4 regions of the Eleftheria terrae genome follow, and region 1 is predicted to be linked to each of the others. Evidence: predicted binding sites of a transcription regulator. Region 1 holds the regulator's gene; each other region holds the start of a gene.
What was found. The regulator FNR, encoded in region 1, switches genes on or off when oxygen is low (the NO sensors DNR and NnrR bind a similar motif). The targets are predictions, from matches to a motif close to TTGATNNNNATCAA.
Positions count from the first base shown of each region.

Region 2: a site for FNR is predicted at 1,133-1,146, ahead of cobA (uroporphyrinogen-III C-methyltransferase). Genes of this name have one in related genera too.
Region 3: a site for FNR is predicted at 3,161-3,174, ahead of N7L95_RS21045 (hemerythrin domain-containing protein). Genes of this name have one in related genera too.
Region 4: a site for FNR is predicted at 3,486-3,499, ahead of N7L95_RS21710 (universal stress protein). Genes of this name have one in related genera too.

Region 1 covers NZ_CP106951.1:5,409,381-5,414,714, forward strand. The annotation lists gene ccoG (cytochrome c oxidase accessory protein CcoG) at 1-242, shown strand, start outside; gene N7L95_RS24260 (FixH family protein) at 265-564, shown strand; gene N7L95_RS24265 (hypothetical protein) at 588-878, shown strand; gene fnr (fumarate/nitrate reduction transcriptional regulator Fnr) at 1,150-2,016, opposite strand; gene hemN (oxygen-independent coproporphyrinogen III oxidase) at 2,120-3,523, shown strand; gene N7L95_RS24280 (sulfite exporter TauE/SafE family protein) at 3,540-4,217, shown strand; gene icd (NADP-dependent isocitrate dehydrogenase) at 4,348-5,334, shown strand, end outside.
Region 2 covers NZ_CP106953.1:268,530-273,863, reverse strand. The annotation lists gene N7L95_RS28045 (TetR/AcrR family transcriptional regulator) at 1-135, shown strand, start outside; gene N7L95_RS28040 (Crp/Fnr family transcriptional regulator) at 407-1,105, shown strand; gene cobA (uroporphyrinogen-III C-methyltransferase) at 1,215-2,042, shown strand; gene N7L95_RS28030 (hypothetical protein) at 2,163-3,137, shown strand; gene N7L95_RS28025 (cytochrome D1 domain-containing protein) at 3,266-4,843, opposite strand; gene nirJ (heme d1 biosynthesis radical SAM protein NirJ) at 4,852-5,334, opposite strand, start outside.
Region 3 covers NZ_CP106951.1:4,722,854-4,728,187, forward strand. The annotation lists gene N7L95_RS21035 (glycerate kinase type-2 family protein) at 1-137, shown strand, start outside; gene N7L95_RS21040 (ATP-binding protein) at 281-2,536, shown strand; gene N7L95_RS21045 (hemerythrin domain-containing protein) at 2,514-3,083, opposite strand; gene N7L95_RS21050 (Crp/Fnr family transcriptional regulator) at 3,349-4,131, shown strand; gene N7L95_RS21055 (Bug family tripartite tricarboxylate transporter substrate binding protein) at 4,257-5,255, shown strand.
Region 4 covers NZ_CP106951.1:4,854,304-4,859,637, forward strand. The annotation lists gene N7L95_RS21695 (Ppx/GppA phosphatase family protein) at 1-946, opposite strand, end outside; gene N7L95_RS21700 (dienelactone hydrolase family protein) at 1,132-2,001, shown strand; gene N7L95_RS21705 (ZIP family metal transporter) at 2,067-2,843, shown strand; gene N7L95_RS21710 (universal stress protein) at 2,991-3,425, opposite strand; gene N7L95_RS21715 (sulfurtransferase) at 3,559-4,425, opposite strand; gene N7L95_RS21720 (DMT family transporter) at 4,422-5,312, opposite strand; gene N7L95_RS21725 (adenylate/guanylate cyclase domain-containing protein) at 5,312-5,334, opposite strand, start outside.

The DNA of each region.
Region 1 (5,334 bases):
GCCAGCGCTACCGCGTCTCGGTCGACGGGCTGCCGGGCCTGCAGGTGGCCTCCGAGCCGGTCGTCGAGATCGGCGCGGCCGAGGCCCGCTGGCTGGCCGTGCGGGTTCAATTGCCGGCCGAGGCGGCGCTGCCGCTGCAGGGCCGCTCGAGCCCGATCCGCTTCGTCATCGAGCGGGCGGCCGAGGCGGCGCAAGCCGCCCGCACGGTCGAGGAAAAGTCAACGTTTCTGGTGCCGCGCTGAGCGTGCGCCGAGGAGGATACGCATGAGTTCGACAACAAGCACTGCCCCGCGGGCCGGCTGGTGGCGCGAGCCGATGATGTGGCTGGTGGTCGGTGGCCCGGCCGCCGTGGTGGTGGCCGGTGTGGCCACCTTCGTCATCGCGGCGCAGCGGCCGGACCCGGTGCTGGCCGAGGACTACTACCGCCGTGGCATCGAGATCAACCAGACGCTGCGGTCCTCGGCCGGCGGCCCGGCCTCGCATGAAGCGGTGCCCGAGGGCCTGCGCCCCGCACTGCAGGCCCGCAACCATGCGGCCACGCCGGTAGCGGCACCGCAACCCTGAGCCAGCCAGCAAGGAGCGGCCCGATGAAACAGCGCTGGATGTGGATCGCCTGGCCCGCCTTCCTGGTCGCCGGCGGCATTGAAATGCTGGTGTTCGCGATGGTCGACCCGCAGGACCTGCACTGGTTCGGCGACGGCCCCATCGAGCTCTCGCGCTCGGCCATCTACACCGTGGCCTTTTTCGTGTTTTGGGGCGCGGCGGCCTTGTCGAGTGCGCTCACCTGCCTGTTGTCGCGCTCACCGTTCGAGGTGAACCGCTGCCCCCTGCCGCTGGACGGCCGTCCGGCCGCCTGCCCACGCCCCCCGGGTCGTTGACCCGCGCCGCACCCCGCGCGGCCCACGCGGGCGCAGCGGCCGCGCTTTGCATGGCGCGAGGCGCGGTGGCCGCGGAAATGGATGGCCGAAGCGAGGGTAGAGAGGCGGGGAGGAGGCCGAGGAAATGGCCGAGGGAGTGGCCAAGGGAGTAGTGGCCAAGGCCGTGGCGGAGGAAATGGCAGAGCAGGGCGCCCGCGTCCTGTCGCCAGCCGGGCGTGCCGGCCCGGCCCGGGAAGCCGCCCGCCGCCTGCGGCGGGTGCTGCAGCCGCCCTCAGCAGGGCCCGCTGTGGCTCAGCAGGGCCCGCAGGCCTTCCAGCTTCAGGATGCGGATGTGGCGCTGCTTGACTTCCAGCACGCCGTCGTCCTGGAACTTCGAGAAGGTGCGGCTGACCGTCTCCAGCTTCAGGCCCAGGTAGCTGCCGATCTCCTCGCGCGTCATGCGCAGCACCAGCTGGGAAGGCGAGAAGCCGCGCGCTTCCAGCCGCTGTGTGAGGTTCAGCAGGAAGGCCGCCAGGCGCTCCTCGGCTCGCATGCTGCCCAGCAGCAGCATCACGCCGTGGTCGCGCACGATCTCCCGGCTCATGATCTTGTGGAAGGAGTGCTGCAGCTCGGTGAACTCGCGCGACAGCGTTTCCAGCTGGGAGTAGGGAATCAGGCAGACCTGCGAGTCCTCCAGCGCAATGGCGTCGCAGGTGTGGCGGTCATGGCTGATGGCTTCCAGGCCAAGCAGCTCGCCCGCCATCTGGAAGCCGGTGACTTGGTCCCGGCCGTCCTCGGACGACACGGTGGTCTTGAAAAAGCCGGTACGCACCGCGAACAGCGACTGGAAGGGGTCGCCTGCACGGAATAGCGCATCACCGCGCTTGACGCTGCGCCGGCTGGCGATCAGCGTGTCAAGCCGGTCCAGTTCCGGGCGGGTGAGGCCGACCGGCAGGCAGAGCTCGCGCAGGTTACAGCTCGAGCAGGCCACCTTCAGTTCGTGCAGCTTGGTCACGCTGCGCGACGGGGGTTGGCCACCGGCGGGCGCTGGCCGGCCGTTGCAGCTGCCGCCGGTGTCGGCGGTGCTGCGGGAAGCGGGGCCGGCGGACCGGGCGTCGGGGGTGGCAGGGGCGCCGGGGGAGACGGATTTGTCGAGCAGCATGATGGTCCTCAAGCAATGTGCCGATTGTTCCTGGGTGGCTGCCACCGCCGCTTGAGCCAGATCAAGGCCCGGGGCAACGGCTTTCGGCACAGTGGCTGGCATGGATACCGCTGCCGCCCCCCTCTCGGCCGAGATGCTGGCTCGTTTTGACGTTGCCGGTCCTCGCTACACCTCTTATCCGACCGCCGACCGCTTCGTCGAAGCCTTCACGCCGCTGCAGTACCGCCAGGCATTGGAGCAGCGCAGCGGCGGCGTGGGTGCCGCTGGCGGAGCGCACGCACCGCTGTCAATTTATGTGCATGTGCCCTTCTGCGAGTCGGTGTGCTACTACTGCGCCTGCAACAAGGTCATCACTCGCCACCACGAGCGCGCGGCCGAATACCTGGACGCCCTCGACCGGGAAATCGCCCTGCACGCCGCCGTGCTCGGCCGTGAGCAGACGGTGTCGCAGTTGCACTTCGGCGGCGGCAGCCCCACCTTCCTCAGCGACGAGGAACTGGAGCGGCTGATGAACAGCCTGCGTTCCGCCTTCCGCTTCGCGCCTGGTGGCGAATACTCGATCGAGGTCGACCCGCGAACCGTCACGCCCGCCCGCCTGGCCCACCTGGCCCGGCTCGGCTTCACCCGGCTGAGCTTTGGCGTGCAGGACTTCGATCCCGACGTGCAAAAGGCCGTGCACCGGGTGCAGCCGCATGACAGCGTGGTGGCCCTGATGGCCGCGGCGCGCGAGATCGGTTTCGAATCGATCAATGTCGACCTGATCTATGGCCTGCCGCGGCAGACCGCTGCGTCCTTCGCCCGCACCCTGCAGCAAGTGGCGCAATTGCGGCCCGACCGCATCGCGCTGTACGCCTACGCCCACTTGCCGCAACGCTTCAAGCCGCAACGCCGCATCGCCAGCGCCGATCTGCCGGCCCCGCCGGAGAAGGTAGGCATGCTGGCGGCCGCGATCTCCACCTTCCTGGCGGCCGGTTACGCCTACATCGGCATGGACCATTTCGCGCTGCACGGCGATGGCCTGGCCGCCGCCAAGCGCCAGGGGCGGCTGCACCGCAACTTCCAGGGCTACAGCACGCAGCCGGACTGCGATCTCATCGGCCTCGGCGTGTCGGCCATCGGCCGGGTCGGCGCCACCTACAGCCAGAACGCCAAGACGCTGGACGAGTACTACGACAGCCTGCGGCAGGGGCAGTTTCCGGTCGTGCGCGGGCTTGCGCTGCAGCGTGACGACCTGGTGCGGCGTGCGGTCATCATGGCGCTGATGTGCCAGGGACATGTGGTGTTCGAGTCCATCGAGCTGTCCTATCTGGTCGACTTCCGCCGCTACTTCGCTGCCGAGCTGGAGGCGCTGATGCCGCTGGTCGAGCAAGGCCTGGTGACCCTTGAGCCGGACGGCCTGCGGGTGACCGCCACCGGCTGGTATTTCGTGCGGGGCATTGCCATGGTGTTCGACCGCTACCTGCAGGCCGACCGCAGCCGCGAGCGCTTCTCTCGCATCATTTGAGTCGCCGGGCGCCGCCATGCAGACCGCTCTCATCGCCACCGGCCTCCTGATGGGCCTGGCCGGCAGCCCCCACTGCATCGCCATGTGCGGCGCCGCCAGCGGTGGCCTGGGTTGCACCGCTTCGCGCCTGACCTCCTTCCAGCTCGGCCGGCTGGCGGGCTACACGCTGTTCGGTGCGCTGACCGCATCGTCAGCGCGTGCCCTGCAATGGGGCGCGTCTGAACTCGCCGTGCTGCGCCCCTTCTGGGCCATGTTCCACGTTGCCGTCGTGCTGCTCGGGCTCAACCTGCTGTGGCTGGGCCGGCAGCCCGGCTGGCTGGACCGCCTGGCGCAGCAGGTGTGGCAGCGCCTGCGGCACGCCACCCTGGGCCTCGACACCCGTCACTGGCCGGCGCTGGCCGGCCTCTTGTGGGCGCTGCTGCCTTGCGGGCTGCTGTACTCGGCCTTGATGGTGGCGGCGCTGGCCTCCGATCCCTGGCAGGGCGGGGCGGTCATGCTGGCCTTTGCAGCCGGCTCGGGCGCGGGCCTTCACCTGGGACCCGTGCTGTGGCGTCGCTGGCGGGCCGCGTCGCCGGCTGCGCGGTCCGGTGGCTGGGCCATCCGTGCTGGCGGCGCGGCGCTGGCGGCCACCTCGGTCTGGGCCCTGGGCCACGGGCTGTTTTCGGGGCGGCCGCTCGCCGCGTTCTGCGCTTGAGCCCGCAGCGCTGGCGCCGGCCGGCCACCGCTCCATAAGCAAGGTTGTGCAAGTCCGCTGACAGCTGTGCTGCCTTAGAATCGCCGGTCACACAAGATTTCTCTAACCCGTTCGCGCGGAGCTTTCTCACATGTACCAGCACATCAAGGTGCCCGAGGGTGGGCAGAAGATCACCGTCAATCAGGACTTCTCGCTCAACGTTCCCGACCAACCGATCATTCCGTACATCGAGGGGGACGGCACCGGTTTCGACATCACGCCCGTGATGATCAAGGTGGTGGACGCCGCTGTGGCGAAGTCCTATGGCGGCAAGCGCAAGATCCACTGGATGGAGATCTACGCGGGCGAGAAGTCGACCAAGGTCTACGGCCCCGACGTCTGGCTGCCTGAAGAGACGCTGCAGGTCCTCAAGGACTACGTCGTCTCCATCAAGGGCCCCCTCACCACCCCGGTGGGCGGCGGCATCCGTTCGCTGAACGTGGCGCTGCGCCAGGAACTCGACCTGTATGTCTGCCTGCGTCCGGTGCGCTACTTCAAGGGCGTGCCGTCGCCGGTGAAGGAGCCGCACAAGACCGACATGGTGATCTTCCGCGAGAACTCGGAAGACATCTACGCCGGCATCGAATACGAAGCCGAAAGCGACAAGGCGAAGAAGCTGATCGACTTCCTGATCAAGGAATTCGGCGTCAAGAAGATCCGCTTCCCGGAAAGCTCGGGCATCGGCATCAAGCCGGTCTCGCGCGAAGGCACCGAACGCTTGGTGCGCAAGGCCATCCAGTACGCCATCGACAACGACAAGCCGTCCGTCACGCTGGTGCACAAGGGCAACATCATGAAGTTCACCGAAGGTGGCTTCCGTGACTGGGGCTACGCCCTGGCCCAGAAGGAGTTCGGCGCCGAGCTGATCGACGGCGGCCCATGGTGCAAGTTCAAGAACCCGAAGACCGGCAAGGAAATCGTGGTCAAGGACGCCATCGCCGACGCCTTCCTGCAGCAGATCCTGCTGCGTCCGGCCGAATACTCGGTGATTGCCACGCTGAACCTGAACGGCGACTACATTTCTGACGCCCTCGCTGCGCAGGTCGGCGGCATCGGCATCGCTCCGGGCGCCAACCTG
Region 2 (5,334 bases), on a different replicon from region 1:
ACCACACTTGGCGCGGTGGGCAAGGATTTCTCCGAAAGCTCCCGCACGGAGGAAGAGATCCAAGCCTATGCCGAAGCGATGGCCGACATGTTCTGCGCCTACCTTCGCAGCCTGCGAGCGGCGAAGCGAGCGTAGCGATGCGCATGCTGCCCGGTCGGCTGGCAAGCCATGGAAGGGCGCGCCGGCCACCGGCTCACGGCAGCGCCCGGACGAGTCATGGCCCGGGCCGGCCACCGGCCGCACGGCGCTGGCCTGTGCATGACGCCAGCGCCCGGCTCCGTGCCGGCACCTGCCGTCCCGGTCGGATGCGGGGTGCTTGACGTTCCGCAAGAAGGCGAGGGTGGGGCACTCCCACAATCAGTCATTGCTTGCCCACCCCTTGCCATCCCTTGTCGTCGGAGCCCCCTTGGATGCCCGTGCCTTCGATGTGCCCCGCTACCTGTCGGTGCTGCCCCTGTTCAATGACCTGAGCCCGGCCGAGCTGGAGCGTGTGGCGGGCGGCTGCCACTTGCGCCGCCTGGCGCGCGGTGAGACCCTTTTCCGGGTGGGACAGCCTTGCGAGGAGTTCCATGTCACTGTCACCGGGCAGGTCAAGCTCTTCGCCATCTCGCCCGCCGGGCAGGAGAAGGTCATCGAGCTGGCCGGACCGGGCCACAGCTTTGCCGAAGCGCTGATGTTCGCCGGCAAGGCCTACATCATCAACGCCCAGGCGCTCTCCGACACGCTGCTGCTGACCGTGAAGAAGCACGCGGTCGTCGACGAGATCGAGCGCGACCCACGCTTTGCCATGCGCATGCTGGCCGGCATCTCGCGCCGGCTGCATGGCCTGGTGCACGACGTGGAGGCCTATGCATTGCACAGCGGGCTGCAGCGCGTGATCGGCTACCTGCTGCGCGACCAGGTGGCCGAGGACTGTGTGAGCGGCGAAGTCATCACCGTGTCGCTGCCGGTCAGCAAGGCCACCATCGCCTCCCGCCTGTCGCTCACGCCCGAGTACTTCTCTCGGGTGCTGCATGAGCTGGAAGCGGCCGGCCTGGTCCACATCGACAAGCGCGACGTGCACATCCTCGATGCACGCCGGCTGGCTGCCTATCCGGGGCGATGAGCATGCCGACATGGCACCGCCCTGGGCTTGAACTGCTTCAAGGCGGCGCTGCGCCGGCGATCGTGCAATGCAGTATCCGGCGCCGTGCCGCATCGATCGAAAGCCTGCCATGACCCTGCTCACCGAGCCCTTGCATTTCACCCCCGGCGCAGCGCCAGCGGCCCGGCGGCCCGCACGCGTCACGCTCGTGGGCGCTGGGCCGGGCGATCCGGAGTTGCTCACCGTGAAGGCCGCCAAGGCGCTGCAGGCCGCGCAGCTGGTGCTCTATGACCACCTGGTGTCGAGGGAAGTGCTGCAGCTGGTGCGCCCGGACGCCGACCTGGTCTACGTGGGCAAGGAAAGCGGCCACCACACGCTGCCGCAGGAGGACATCGCCGCGCTGATGGTGCGGCTGGCGCAAAGTGGCCGCAGCGTGCTGCGCCTGAAGGGGGGCGATCCCTACATCTTCGGCCGCGGTGGCGAGGAGGCGCAGGCCCTGGCAGCCGCGGGCGTCCCCTTCGAGGTGATTCCCGGCATCAGCGCGGCACAGGGAGCGGCGGCGGCCGCCGGCATTCCGCTCACGCATCGGGACCATGCCGAATCGCTGGTGTTGACCACCGGCCACCTGCGCGGCGAGGGCGCACAGCGCAGCGCGGACCTCGACTGGGCGACACTGGCACGCGCCCGGCAGACCGTGGTGATCTACATGGGCGTGAGCACGCTGCCGACCATCAGCGAGCAGCTGCAGGCGCATGGCCTGGCGGCCGACACGCCGGCGGCCCTGGTCGAGCGTGCCACGCTGCCCGAGCAGCGGACCGTGGTGGGCACGCTCGCGACCTTGCCGGCCCTGGCGCGCGAGCACGAGGTGCGCTCGCCGGCGCTGATCGTGATCGGCACGGTGGTGGCGCTGCGGCAGGTGCTCAGCCCCAGCGCAGCGGAGCCGCTCAGCGTCACTTGAGGCAGCGGCCCCGCGCGGGCTGCACGGCGCCAGGCGCATCAGCTTCCGGTCAGCAGGCGATGGCGATACTGCGGGCACCTTGCCGCGGTGCAGCCGCGGCGCTTCCAAGGAGACACCATCGTGACCTGGCCCCTGACCCGTTGGCTGCCGCTGGCCGCAGCCTTGCTGAGCGTGGCGTCGTGCGGCGGCTCCGCAGGGGTGGATGCGCCTGAGGCCGCCAGTGGCGTGGCCGGCGCGCCAGCCCCCGGCTGCCGTGCCGACGGTGCCTGCCGCATCGTGGCGCTGCCCGCCCCTGCCTCTGCGCAGAATGCCTGCTTCAGCCCGGATGGCCGCCGCCTCGTGTTCACCCGCTGGCACCGCGGCTACAACCAGGCCCCCGCGAGCCTGTGGACGGTGCCCGTCACCGGCGGCACACCCGCCCGGGTGATCGATGACGGCGCCAGCAACGTGAACCTGCCCGGCGCCTGCTGGAGCCGGGCCGGCCGCATCGCCTATGCCAGCGACGCAGTGGGCGACAGCGACGAAATCTGGACCATCGCCGCCGACGGCAGCCGGCCGCAGCGCCTCACGCATCACAGCGGCGCTCCCTACATCGAGCCGAGTTTCTCGCCGGACGGGTCGCAGCTGGTGTTCGAGGCGTCCGTGAGCGAGACTGCCGCCGAGCTGTGGAAGGTGCAGGCCAACGGCGGCGGGCTGACGCGCATCACCCGGGGTTTCGCCGACCGCGAGCCGAACTGGTCACCGGCCGGTGACCGCATCGTGTTCCAGCGCTTGGGCGACGACTGGGCGCTGTACACGATGAAGCCCGACGGCAGCGAGGTGCAGCGCGTGACGCCGCCCGGCTGGTCCTGCACCGATGCTTCCTACTCCCCGGACGGCAAGCAGCTGGTGTTCTCGGCCACCCCGCCGGGCGAGGAGGGCGCCCAGATCGCGGTGGTCGCGGCCAGTGGCGGTACGCCCCGGCTGGTCACCCGCTCGTCCGGCTACAACGGTGCGCCAAGCTGGTCGCCCGACGGGCGGCGCATTGCCTTCGAGGCCTCGGACGACCCGGACGCCACGCGGCCCACCGCGTTGTGGATCATCGACGCGCCGTGAGGCGCGCCGACGGGGAGCGGCCCGGCGGGCGGCCAGGCAGCGCCAGCCCGCGGGCCGGTGCTGCCTTCGGGCGCCGGCTGGCGATGACGGGGGCACGCGTGCAAGGTGGCCGAGGGCTGCGTCTGACCTCAGTGCGAGGTGCCCTCCGAGCGCGAGATCTTGTTCCAGACGTTGTACTTCCCCACGGGCTTGCTCATTGGCAGGCGCTTGACTTCCTTCAAGGTGCGCGCGTCGTAGACGATCAGCGCGCCGTCGTCCTCCCACAGGCTGGCCAGCGCATGGCGGCCGTCTCGGGTGAACTCGATGTGGGCCAGGGTGCGGCCCGGCTCGCGGATCTGTGCAACCGGCTCCAGCGTGGCCTTGTCGATGACAGTCAGCGTGTCCCTGGCCGTCGGGCTCATCATGGAGTCCACCCAGGCGTAGCGCGATTGCTCATGGCTGCGCATGAAGAAGCCGGGGCCAGGGGTGGCGATGCTCTTCACCGGTTGCCAGGTGCGCATGTCGATGACCTGCACCACGCCGTCCTTCAGGTTGGGCGAGGCGAGCACCGTGCGGCCTCGCCATGCGAAGGTGATGCCGGAGCCCAGGTGCGGCATGCCGGCCAGCGGCAGGCGGGCGATGCGGCGCCGCACGTCCAGGTTGACCACTTGCGCGCTGGGGCTGCCGTCACCCTTGGGCCGCGTGGCGCCCAGCACATGGCGGTAGCTCTGGTCGAAGAAGAAGTCGTCGAGCGGCTCGTCCAGTGGTGTGCGCCGCACGCCGAGGTGGCCGGGCTTGGCGATGGCTTCGCCCATCTTGTAGTCGTGCACCAGGCCGTCATGGATGGGTTCGGCGGCGGGGTCATAGGAGATCTCCCACAGCTCGGGGATGTCCTTCATCGCCACGACGAAGCTGCGGCGGGGCTGCGCGTCGTAGACCGCCGAGACGCGCGAGCTGGTCTTGCCGTCCAGCGTGGCGGCGGGGTAGATGCGCTGCAGGTTCAGGTCCGCGTCGAACAGCGCCAGGGTGTGCGGCAGGTAGTTGGCCGCCATCACCCAGCGGCCGTCGCCCGAGACGGCGATGTTGCGCATGTTGAGGCCGGCTCGCACCTCCGCCACCACAGCCAGGTTCCACAGGTCGTACTTGGTGATCCAGCCGTCCCGCGAGCCGAAGTAGACATGGCGGCCCTCGGGCGAGAACTTCGGCCCGCCATGCAGCGCGAAGCGGGACGCGAAGCGGTGAATGACCTCGAAACGGTCGCCATCGACCAGCGACACATGATGGTCGCCGCCCTCGACCACCACGAAGAGGTTCATCGGGTCGGCCTTCCAGGCCGGGCGGCCGGGCAGCTTGCCGGCATCGGCCCGGGCGGTGCGCGAGGTGCGGATGTCGGCCTCGCCCCATTGCGGCGTAGGCGTCACCGGGGTGTAGATCCACTGCACCAGGGCGGCCGCTTCCTCGGCGGACAGCTGGTCCTGGAAGCCGGGCATCTGTGTGGCGGCCCGACCCTGCGTCACGACAGCCAGCGCTTCGGCGGGGCGCAGCCGCTGCAAGCTCTCGGGCAGCAGGGCCGGACCCATGCCGCCCAGTCGCTGCTCGCCATGGCAGGCGATGCAGTGCTGGCGGTACAGCTCCGGTGCCGAGGGGCCGGCGCGGGCCATGTCGGCCATCATCGCCAACCAGGCTGCGAGCAATGCGAACTTCAGGCAAAGGCAGAGTCGGTGCATGGCGGACCTCAATGGGCTTGGTAGGCGAAGGGCGTGGACAGCACCCGCGCTGCCGCCGGGCCGCAACCGCTACGGCCGATCTCGTCGTCGTCCAGGTAGCAGCCCGGGTCTTCGGCCCATGGATCGCCGGTGACCTGCTGCGCCCGCACGCGGGTGTTGCCGCCGCACAGCTCGAAGTACCGGCAGCCGGCGCAGCGGCCGCCCACCGGCCGGGGCTTGGCCTTCAGGCCCTGCATCAGCGGATCGCGGGTGTCCAGCCAGATCTCGGAGAACGGTCGCTCCCGCACACTGCCCAGCGGGTGGTGCCACCACATGGTGTCCGGATGCACGATGCCGAGGTTGTCGATGTTCGCCACATTCACGCCCGAGGCGTTGCCGCCCCGCGCCACCAGCCGCTCGCGCAGCGGCGTGGCCCAGCGTGGCAGGCGCTGCTGCACCCATTGCAGCAGGTAGGCACCGTCGGCATCGTTGTTGCCGGTGACGAAGTCCTG
Region 3 (5,334 bases), 690 kb from region 1:
TCGACGCCGGCCTGCAGCCGCGCGTCCAGCTCGACCGCAACGACAGCTTCGGCTTCTTCGAGGCCTTGCAGACGCTGGTGGTCACCGGGCCGACCTTCACCAACGTGAATGACTTTCGTGCCATCCTGGTGCTATAGGCGGGCTTGCGGCCGCACCGGGCGCTGACACCTGTTTACCGTTGGGTGGCGGACCCGGCCCTGCCCTTTCGGACGGCAGGGCACAATGCCGTGGCCGTGTTTGTATCGCTTCCTGTCTTTCCTTCACTTTTGAAACCGCGCGCATGAGCTGGGGCCCCTTGCCGCTACGGCTGCTGCAGAGCAGCCTCGGCCTGCATGATCCGGCCGAGCTGCGGGCCTGGTGGGACACCGTGACCCAGGCCGAGCCGGCGCTGCGCGCCCAGGCGCTGGCGCGGCTGTGTGCCTGGCTCGATGCCTGGGCCGAGCAGGACGCGCAGCTGCAGCAGCGCGCCGAGCGCGCCGAGCAGGAAGGCGAGGCGGTGCGCGCCCGCCTGGAGCGCCTGGAACTCGCCATGAGCAGCGCGCACGACGCGGTGTGGGACTGGGAGATCGGCCAGGAGCGGGCCTACTTCAGCCCGCGGCTGCTCGAGATCCTGGGCTATGCCCCGGGGGAGGTCGACTTGACGCTGGCCACCTGGCGCGAGCACATGCAGCCCGATGACCGGCTCGATGCCCGCGAGCGCCTGCAGGCCCACCTGCGCGGCGAGACGCCGCACTACGAAGGCGAGTTCCGGGTGCGCCGCCGTGACGGGCAGTGGCGCTGGATCCGCTCACGCGGCGAAGTGGTCGAGCGCGACGCGCAGGGCCGCCCGCTGCGGGTGGTTGGCACCCACACCGACGTGACCGACCGCCGGCAGGCCGAGGAAGAGGTGCTGCACCAGCTGCGCTTCATCGAGGAGCTGGTGGAGATCATCCCCAACCCGGTCTACTTCAAGGACCGGCTGGGCCGCTACATCGGCTGCAACCGCGCCTGCGAGGCCTTGTTCGGCCTGCGCCGCGAAGACTGGCTGGGCCGCACCTCGTCCGACCTGCGGCGCGACGACGCCGGCCGCGAGGAGGAGCGCCAGGACGACCTGCTCTACGCCAGCGGCGGCATCCAGACCTGCGAGACCCGCCTGCCGCTGCCCACCGGCGAGGTGCGCGACGTGATCTTCAGCAAGACCCTGTTCACCGGCCCCCAGGGCGGCGTCGGCGGGGTGCTGGGCGTCATCACCGACATCACGCAGCAAAAGCGCGTCGAGACCGAGCTGCGCGACGCCAAGACCGCGGCCGAGGCGGCCAGCCGGGCCAAGAGCGAGTTCCTGGCCAACATGAGCCACGAGATCCGCACCCCGATGAACGGCGTGATGGGCCTGGTCGACCTGACGCTGGAGACCCCGCTCACCGAGACGCAGCGCCGCTACCTGACGCTGGTGAAGTCGTCCTCGACTTCCCTGCTCAACATCATCAACGACATCCTCGACCTCTCGCGCATCGAGGCAGGCCGCATGCGGGTGGAGCAGCTCACCTTCGAGGTGCGCCGGCTGTTCCAGGAAGCGGTGGCGCCGCTGGAGCCGCGGGCGCAGGAAAAGGGCCTGCAGTTCAACCTCCTGATCGCGCCCGACGTGCCGGCCCAGATCGTGGCCGACCCGCTGCGGCTGCGCCAGATCCTGGTGAACCTGGTGGGCAACGCGATCAAGTTCACCCGCCAGGGCCGTATCGACATATCGGCCTGGCCCGAGGGGCAGGGCGGCGCCGCGGTACTGCACCTGTGCGTGGCCGACACCGGCGTCGGCATTGCGGCCGACAAGCTGGAGCGCATCTTCGAGTCCTTCACCCAGGCCGATAACTCGACCACGCGGGAGTTCGGCGGCACCGGGCTGGGCCTCACCATCTCGCGCCGGCTGGCCGAAGCGATGGGCGGGCGGCTGTGGGCCGAGAGCGAGGCCGGCCAGGGCAGCCGCTTTCACCTGACGCTGCCGCTGCTGAGCCTGCCGGCCGACGACCTTGACGCCGACATGCGGCGCGACTGGAGCATGGCCGCTACGCAAACGCTGAACCTGTCGCGGGACAAGGCCCGCACCCGCTTCGAGTCGACCGCCTACCGGGGCTTCGACGAACTCGAGACGCCCTCGGATCCCGAGCAGGAGGATGCCGCCGGCCTGCATGTGCTGCTGATCGACGACCATGCGGTGAACCGCTTCATCGCCACCAGCCTGGTGCGCCGCCTGGGCCACCGGGTGACCTGTGCCGTCACGGCGGCGGAGGCACTGGCGCTGTGCGAGGCGGAGGACTTCGACCTGATCTTCATGGACATCCAGATCCCCGGCATGAGCGGCATCGAGCTGACCCACCGCATCCGCTCGATGGAGGCGGTGCGCGGCTGGAGCTGCCCCATCGTGGCGCTTACCGCACATGCCATGCCGCTGGACCGCGTGCGCTGTCTGGAAGCCGGCATGGACGACTACCTGACCAAGCCGGTCGAGCAGGACCGCCTGCAGGGCGTGCTGCAGCTGGTCAGCCGGGCGCGTCGCCGCTGAGGCGCCTGCCTTGGGCCGGCGTGGCACCGCGCCGCTGCGCCATGTCCTCGCCCATTGCGCGCAGGGCGGCCGGCTCGAAGCGCGACACGGCGGCCGGATAGACCCATTCGTCCTCCACCCGCAGGTGCTCTTCGTAGATCGCCAGGAAGCGCTGCACCAGCTGCGTCGCCTCGGCATCGAACGGCCCCTGCCGGGCGTCGGCCACCGCCTGCAGCACCCGGCGCAGCTGGGCCCACAGCCCCTCCATGGCCCGATGGTCGGCCAGCAGCTGGCGGATCGCTTCGGCCAGGCGCGGCTCCGCGCCGGGCAGCAGCGCGGGAAAGACGTGGCGTTCCTCATCCTCGTGGTGATGCGGCGCGGCCCGGTCGAAGTAGCGCAGCACGTCGGCTGCTGCGTCGCGGGCGGCAGGGTCGTTGCCGTGCTGCTGCAGGTGCGGCCCCAGCCGCTGCAGCAGGCGCAGCGAGCGTCGCACCCGGTCGTGGCAGGCGGAGAGCATCTCGAAGGGCTGGTCGAAGCTGGCGGCAGGGCTGTGGAATCCGGGCAACATCGCGGTGCCTCCTGGTGGGGGCGCGCCAGGGGCGCGGGGGGCGTGAAGCGATTGTGGCCGGCGCGCCACGCCGTCGCTTGACCTGGCTCAAGCCGGCTGCGGACAGCTCCCGCCAGCGTGAGCGACCGCGTCGCCTGCAGGGACTTGCCGTGGCGGTGGAAGGCGGGACGCCGCCCGCGGCCGCACTGCGTCGGTTTCTTGAGCCAGCGCAACGTGGCCTGCCGGTGCTGCGGCGACAGTGGCGGCTCCTGTAGAGGAGCCTGTCGTGAGTACTGTCACCGTCATCCCACACGCCATTTCACCGCGCCCCTTGCGCCTGCCCACCGCTGCCGACGCCGCGGGCGGCCGGTCGATTCCCCTCGACGCCCGCACCGCGCTGCTGCAGGCCGCGCTGCAGCCGGCCCGGGTCGCCCGGCTGGCGGCCCAGGCGATGGCAGAGCTGGCGCAGGAGCATCCCGTGGCCGCTTCCTGCCCCTTGTTCACCCGCCGCGACACGGCCCACAGCCTGTGGTTCGTGGCATCCGGGCAGGTGGCGCTCGGCACGCTGGCGCACGGCCGGCCGGTGCAGCAGACACGCCGGGTCGAGCCCGGGCAGTGGCTGGACGCCGCCAGCGCCTGGCTGCAGCGCCACTACCTGGAAGACGCCTGGGCGCAAGGCGATGCCTTGCTGTGGTCCTTCGACATCGAGCGACTGCGGGCCTGCTGCAACGAGCACCCCAGCCTCTCCGAAGGCCTGATCGCGGTGCTTGCGCAGCGCGTGCGTGAACTCACCGAGGGCACCCTGGGCCTGATGCTCAAGGACGCCGAGGCACGCTGCGCGACCTGGTTGCTGCAGCACGCCGAGCAGCGCCCGGGACCTGGCGGCACCGCCACGGTGCTGATGCGCGAGCGCAAGCGGGCCATCGCCTCCCAGCTGGCGGTGACGCCGGAGACGTTCTCGCGCGTGCTGCGCCAGCTGCGCGAGAAGCGGATCATCGAGGTCGAGGGCTACCTCGTGCGCGTGCTGGACCTGGCCGGCCTGCGCGAGATTGCCGACTGCGGTGCCTGATCCACCCGGCCGCATGCGGAGCAAGCCACTTTAGCGGCGGTATTACCGCGCATCCTAGGGTAAACCCGGGCTTGGGCCGCAGCGCGGCTGCCTAGCATTGCAGCCAAACGCTAGGAGGGTCCCCGATGCCAACCCGTCGCCAGATGATGTCTGCGGCTGCCGGCCTGCTGCTGCCGTCGGTCTTGCCGTTGAGCCATGCCCAGGTCGCCGCGCCCGGTGCCAAGGCCGCCGGCAACGCGCCGCTGCCACGGCTGAAGATCTACATTCCGGCCAACACCGGGGGCGGCTGGGACCAGACCGGCCGCAGCCTGGGCGCCGCTCTGCAGGCGGCCCAGGCGGTGCAGCAGGTCGAGTACGAGAACAAGGGGGGCAAGGGCGGCACCGTCGGCCTGAGCGACTTCGTGGCCCGCCACGGCAGCGACCCCGCGGCGCTGCTGGTCGGCGGCATGGTGATGGTGGGCGCGCTCGCCGTCGCGCGCCAGGAGCAGGCCCTGCGGCAGGTGACGCCGGTGGCCCGCCTGACCAGTGACTACCTGGTGGTGGTGGTGCCGGCCAACGGCAAGATCAAGGACATCAAGGGGCTGGTGGCTGAACTGCGCCAGAACCTGCCCGGCACGCCGGTGGCCGGTGGCTCGGCTGGCGGCGTGGATCACATGCTGGCCGGCATGATCGTGCGGTCGCTGCGGGTCGACCCGTCGGGCCTGCAGTACCGCCCCACCAGCAGCGGCAAGGACGCCGTCGCCCTGCTGACCTCCGGCCAGGCCGCGTTCGGCATTTCGGGCTACAGCGAATTCAAGGCCGGCATCGAGGACAAGACGCTGATCCCGCTGGCGGTCTCCTCGCGCAAGGCCTTGTTCGGCATTCCGTCGCTGCGTGAGCAGGGCATCGACACCGAACTGTCCAACTGGCGCGGCGTGTTCGCGCCGGCCAACCTGGAAGACGGCCAGAAGGTCGCGCTGAGGCAGGCAGTCATCCGCGCCACCGAGTCGGCCGCCTGGCGTCAGACGCTGCTCGACAACAACTGGATGGGCTCGCTGCTGTACGGCAAGGAGTTCGAAGACTTCCTGGCCATCGAGCAGGGCATTGCCAGCGCTGTCACGCTGATGCTGAAGCTGAAGGCCTGACCGGCTCCCTGCCGCAGCACCGCCCGCCGCAGCAGAAGAGCCGGACGCAGGCGCCGGGCGCCTGCCATCGCAGCGCTGT
Region 4 (5,334 bases), 560 kb from region 1:
GGTCGAAGATCACGCCCTGGCGCAGCGCGCCGCGGGCCGGCTGCAGCGACTCGATGCCGAAATGGATTGCCAGCGTGTAGAGGATCGACAGCCCGCCACCGAGCACCGGGCGGCGGTCGTCCTTCAGGCCGGCCAGCTGCAGCTGGTCCACATGGCCGGCGCGCAGGCATTGCTCGATGCACCAGCGCAGGCTCTCGGGGGTGATGGCGCCATCGGTGATGCCGTTGGCCAGCAGCAGTTGCGACACCGCCCCCACCGTGCCGGACGAGCCGAGCGCCTCGCTCCACAGGCCGGGAGCGAAGACTTCCAGGGCCTCTTCCAGCTCGGCACCAGCGGCCACCTGGGCTGCGCGAAAGCCCTCGGCGGTGAAGCGGCCGTCCGGGAAGTAGCGCATCGACAGGCCCACGCTGCCGATCTGGAACGACTCCGCCACCACCGGCGTGCGGCCCCGGCCCAGGATCATCTCGGTGGAGCGGCCGCCGATGTCGATCACCAGGCGGTGCCCGGCGCTGGGCGGCATCAGGCGGGCCACGCCGGCATAGATGAGGCGGGCTTCCTCGCGGCCGGAGATCACCTCGATGGGGTGGCCCAGCACCGCCTGGGCACGGGCCAGGAAGGCGTCGCGGTTGCGTGCCTCGCGCAGGGTCTGGGTGGCCACCGCCCGCACCTGCTGCGGGCCGAAGCCGTGCAGCCGCTCGGCGAAGCGGGCCAGGCAGGCCAGGCCGCGCTCGGTGGCGTCTTCGGTCAGCAGCCCGTCGGCATCCAGGCCGCCGCCCAGGCGCACGGTTTCCTTCAGGTAGTCGATGCGCTTGTAGCGGCCATGGGTGAGCTGGCCGATCTCCAGGCGAAAGCTGTTGGAGCCGAGGTCGATGCCCGCCAGCAGGCCATCGACGTCGGGGGAGGAGGGGGGCGGCAGCGGCGGCGCCGCGGTCTTTTCCAGGCTCATGGCGCGCATTGTCTCTTCATTTGACATCAGCCCCGATGACGATGGTCCCGGCCGGGGGGCGGCCCACAGGAAGGAAGCGAGTCGTGTACCCTGCGTGGTTCCAGTCTCTCGCGGCGGGCCGCCGCGGTCAGGCCCCCGTGCGGCGCAGGCCGGCTTGCGCAGACCGCTTCCAGGAAAGACGTCCGATGTCCACCGAAGATCTCGACAGCCTCTTGCCCACCCGCGGCTTCTCCCGCCGCCATTTCGTCTCCACCGCGCTCGGCAGCGGCTTTGCAGCCGCCGTCATGCCGGTCACCGCGCAGACGCTCATGACCGACAGTGCCGGCCTCACCGCAGGCGAGGTCAGCATCGCGGTCGGCAGCTTCAAGATGCCGGCCTACCGGGCGCAGCCGGCCGGCAAGAGCAAGCTGCCGGTGGTGCTGGTGATCTCGGAGATCTTCGGCGTCCATGAGCACATCGCCGACGTCGCGCGGCGCTTCGCCAAGCTCGGCTACCTGGCGATCGCACCGGAGCTGTTCGTGCGCCAGGGCGATGCCAAGGCCTATACCGAGATCGCGAAGCTGCAGGCCGAGATCATCGCCAAGGTGCCCGACAGCCAGGTGATGCAGGACCTGGATGCCACCGTGGCCTGGGCCAAGGCCCAGGGCGGCGACACCGACCGGCTCGGCATCACCGGCTTCTGCTGGGGCGGCCGCATCACCTGGCTCTACGCGGCGCATGGGCCGGTGAAGGCCGGGGTGGCATGGTACGGACGCTTGGTGGGCACGGCCAGCGAGAACACGCCGCGCCATCCGCTTGACCTGGCCGGGCAATTGAAGGCGCCGGTGCTGGGCCTCTACGGCGGGCAGGACGCCGGCATCGCGCTTGACACGGTTGATAAGATGAAGGCTGCACTGGCGGCGGGGGGGCCCGCGGCCAAGCAGTCCGAGTTTGTCGTCTATCCCGACGCGCCGCATGCCTTCCATGCGGACTACCGGCCCAGCTACCGCAAGGAAGCGGCCGAGGACGGGTGGAAGCGCTGCCTGGACTGGTTCAGGAAACACGGGGTGGCCTGAACCTGGTCTCCTTACCTGCACGAGGAGCCGCGCATCGAGGCGCGGCTTTTTGTTGAGCTTTCGCAATGACCCTGACCTACATCGTCCTCGCGACGCTGATCGGCGGTGTGCTGTCGGTACTGATCGCCGCCAGCCTCACCCTCACGATCCTGAGCAAGGTGGTTCGCCACCTGGTGAGCCTGTCGGCCGGCGTGCTGCTGGGCACCGCGCTGATCCATGTGCTGCCCGAAGCGTTCGAGAGCGCGGTCGACGCGCACGAACTGTTCCTGACCCTGCTCGGCGGCCTGCTGTTCTTCTTCCTGCTGGAGAAGGCGGAGCTGTACCGCCACGGCCATCACCATGAAGGCGACGGCGACCACCACCACCATGGCTTCGATCATGCCCAGGCCGGCCGCGGCGGCTGGAGCGTGCTGGTGGGCGACAGCATCCATAACTTCTGCGACGGCATCATCATCGCCGCCGCCTTCCTCGCTGAGCCGCAGCTGGGCGTGGTGACGGCGATGGCCGTCATCGCCCACGAGATCCCGCAGGAGGTGGGCGACTACATCGTGCTGCTCAATGCGGGCTTCTCGCGCTCACGCGCCTTGCTCTACAACGCCCTGTCGGGGCTGGCCGCGGTGGTGGGCGGCGTGCTGGGCTACTTCGTGGTCGGCGCGCTGGAGAGCTGGTTCCCCTACCTGCTGGTGATCGCGTCGTCGAGCTTCATCTACGTGGCGGTGGCCGACCTGATCCCGCAACTGCAGCGCCGCCTGTCGCTGAAGGAAACCCTCTCGCAGCTGCTGTGGCTGGGCCTGGGCCTGGGCTTCATCACGCTGATCGTGGGCCGCTTCCACGGCCACTGACCGAACCGGCGCTGCCGCCTTGCCGGGCCAGCAGCCCGGGCCGGCGCCGTGGCCGGGCGGGTGGCCCGCATGGCAAGGCGCTGCAACGGCGCCCCGGCGCGCGCACCAGGCGGGTGGCGCATGCGGCCCCCCGTCGCCACAAAGGAATCAGCGCACCACCAGCACCGGGATGGTGCTGTGCGTCAGCACCCGGTTGGTTTCGCTGCCGAGCAGCAGGGCCTGCACGCCGCGGCGACCGTGGGAGGCCATCACGATCAGGTCGCAGCCCTGGCGCTTGGCATGGTCCACCACCGCTTCCCACACGCTGACCGACTCCACCGTGTGCCCGGTGCAGGGAATGCCGGCCGCCTCGCAGCTCTCCTTGACGGCCGTCACGTTGCGGGCCGCGACCCGTTCCTGCGCGTCGAGGAATTCCTGTGGCAGCGTGGGCTGCATCTCCGAGATGGCGCTGTAGGGGTAGGGGTCCTTCACGCTGATGGTGAAGATCTCGCCGCCGGTGAGCTTGGCCAGCGAGATGGCTGCGGCGATCGCCCGTTGGGTGATGTCCGAGCCGTCAGTGGGAACCAGGATGCGCTTGTACATGGAAGACCTCCGTCCGATGTCGGGGATGGTGCATCGTTGCACGCGGTGCCTCGGACCATGTTGACCGAAGTCACGCCGGCCCCGCAAGGGGGGCATCCCCTCCCGCATCAGGGAGGCCGCGGCGGCGGCCTGTTCAGCCGCGCGCCACCGGACGGGCCGGATCGGCGCACCACTCGCTCCAGGAGCCCGGATAGAGCGTGGCGCGGCCGAGTCCGGCCACCTCCATCGCCAGCAGGTTGTGGCAGGCCGTCACACCCGAGCCGCACTGGTGCACGACCGCAGCCGGGTCGCGTCCGCCCAGCAAGGATTCGAAATCCGCCCGCAGCTGGGCAGCCGGCTTGAAGCGGCCGTCGGGTTGCAGGTTGTCCTTGAAGAAGCGGTTGTTGGCGCCCGGGATATGGCCCGCCACCGGGTCCAGCGGCTCGACGTCGCCGCGGTAGCGCTCCGGTGCGCGCGCATCGAACAGGGGCAGGCCCGGATCACCGAGCCGCGCCTGGAGTTCTTCGGCGTTCACCGCGCGTGCCACCGGTGCGGCGCACGGATAGGGCGGCTGGGCTGGCGGCAGCGGCTGCTCGGTGCTCAGCGTGCCGCCGGCGGCCTGCCAGGCGGCCAGGCCGCCGTCCAGGACGGCCACCGCCTCGTGGCCCAGCCACTTGAGCATCCACCAGGCACGCACGCAGTACATGCCGCCCTGGCGGTCGTAGACCACCACCTGGCTGGCTGGTGTGATGCCCCAGCGGCCGGCGGTGGCGGCGAACTCGTCGCGCGTCGGCAGCGGGTGGCGGCCCCGCGGCGGCTGACCGGGCGCCGACTTGGGCGCCGACAGGTCGCGCTCCAGGTGCGCGTACAGCGCGCCCGGCAGGTGGCCTGCCGCATACGCGGCCTGGCCCGCGGTGGGGTCGGCCAGGTCGAAGCTGACGTCCAGCACGACCAGCGAGGGAGCGCGGGCGTCCAGCAGGCCGCGCAGGGCTTCTGCGGAAATGAGGGTGGTGTGGCTCATGTGTCGGAGGGGGTGGAGGCCGGGGTGGCGGGCGCGGCGCGCGCCCGCAGGAAGGTGGCCGCGACGCCGGCCAGCACGATCAGCGCCATGCCGAGCACCGCCTGCCAGGTGATCGGGTCGCCGAACAGCAGCACGCCGTAGATGAAGGCGAAGACGATGCCGAGGTACTGCAGGCTGGCGTTGACCAGCGGCTTGCCGGTGCTGTAGGCACGGGTCATCATCAGCTGCGCGCTGGTGGCCAGCAGTCCCACCGCCAGCAACCAGCCGGCGCCCACCAGCGTGTGCGGGCTGGCGCGGCCGGCCAGCATCGTCAGTGCACCGGCCACCATGCCGCCCAGCGAGAAGTAGAAGACGATGCGGTATTCCGGCTCGCCGCTGCGGCCCAGTGCGGTCACCTGCAGGTAGGCGGTGGCGCTCAGCATGCCGGACAGCAATCCGATCAAGCCGTGCCAGAGCTGGTTGTCGGCAATGGTCGGCCGCAGGATCAGGGCCACCCCGGCGAAGCCGCACAGCACGGCCCCCACCACCCGCCCGTCCAGCCGGGCGCCGCCAAGCACGATGGTGCCGCCGAGCAGAAAGAGCGCCATCCACACCGAGGACATGTAGTTGAGCGTCATCGCGGTGGCCAGCGGCAGGTTGCCGATGGCATAGAACCACATGCTCAACGCTGCCACCCCCGACAGCCCGCGCCAGAAGTGCATGCCCGGCACCCGTGTGCGCAGCGTGCCGCCGCGGTGGCGCACCAGCAGCGCGATGGCGATGGCGCCGACCAGGCCGCGGTAGAACACGATCTCGCCGGTGTTGTAGTAGGCCGAGGCGTACTTGACGCACAGGCCCATGGTGGCAAACAGGAAGGAAGCGGCCACCATCAGCAGCGAGGCGGGCATCACAGCACCTCCTCGACCACGC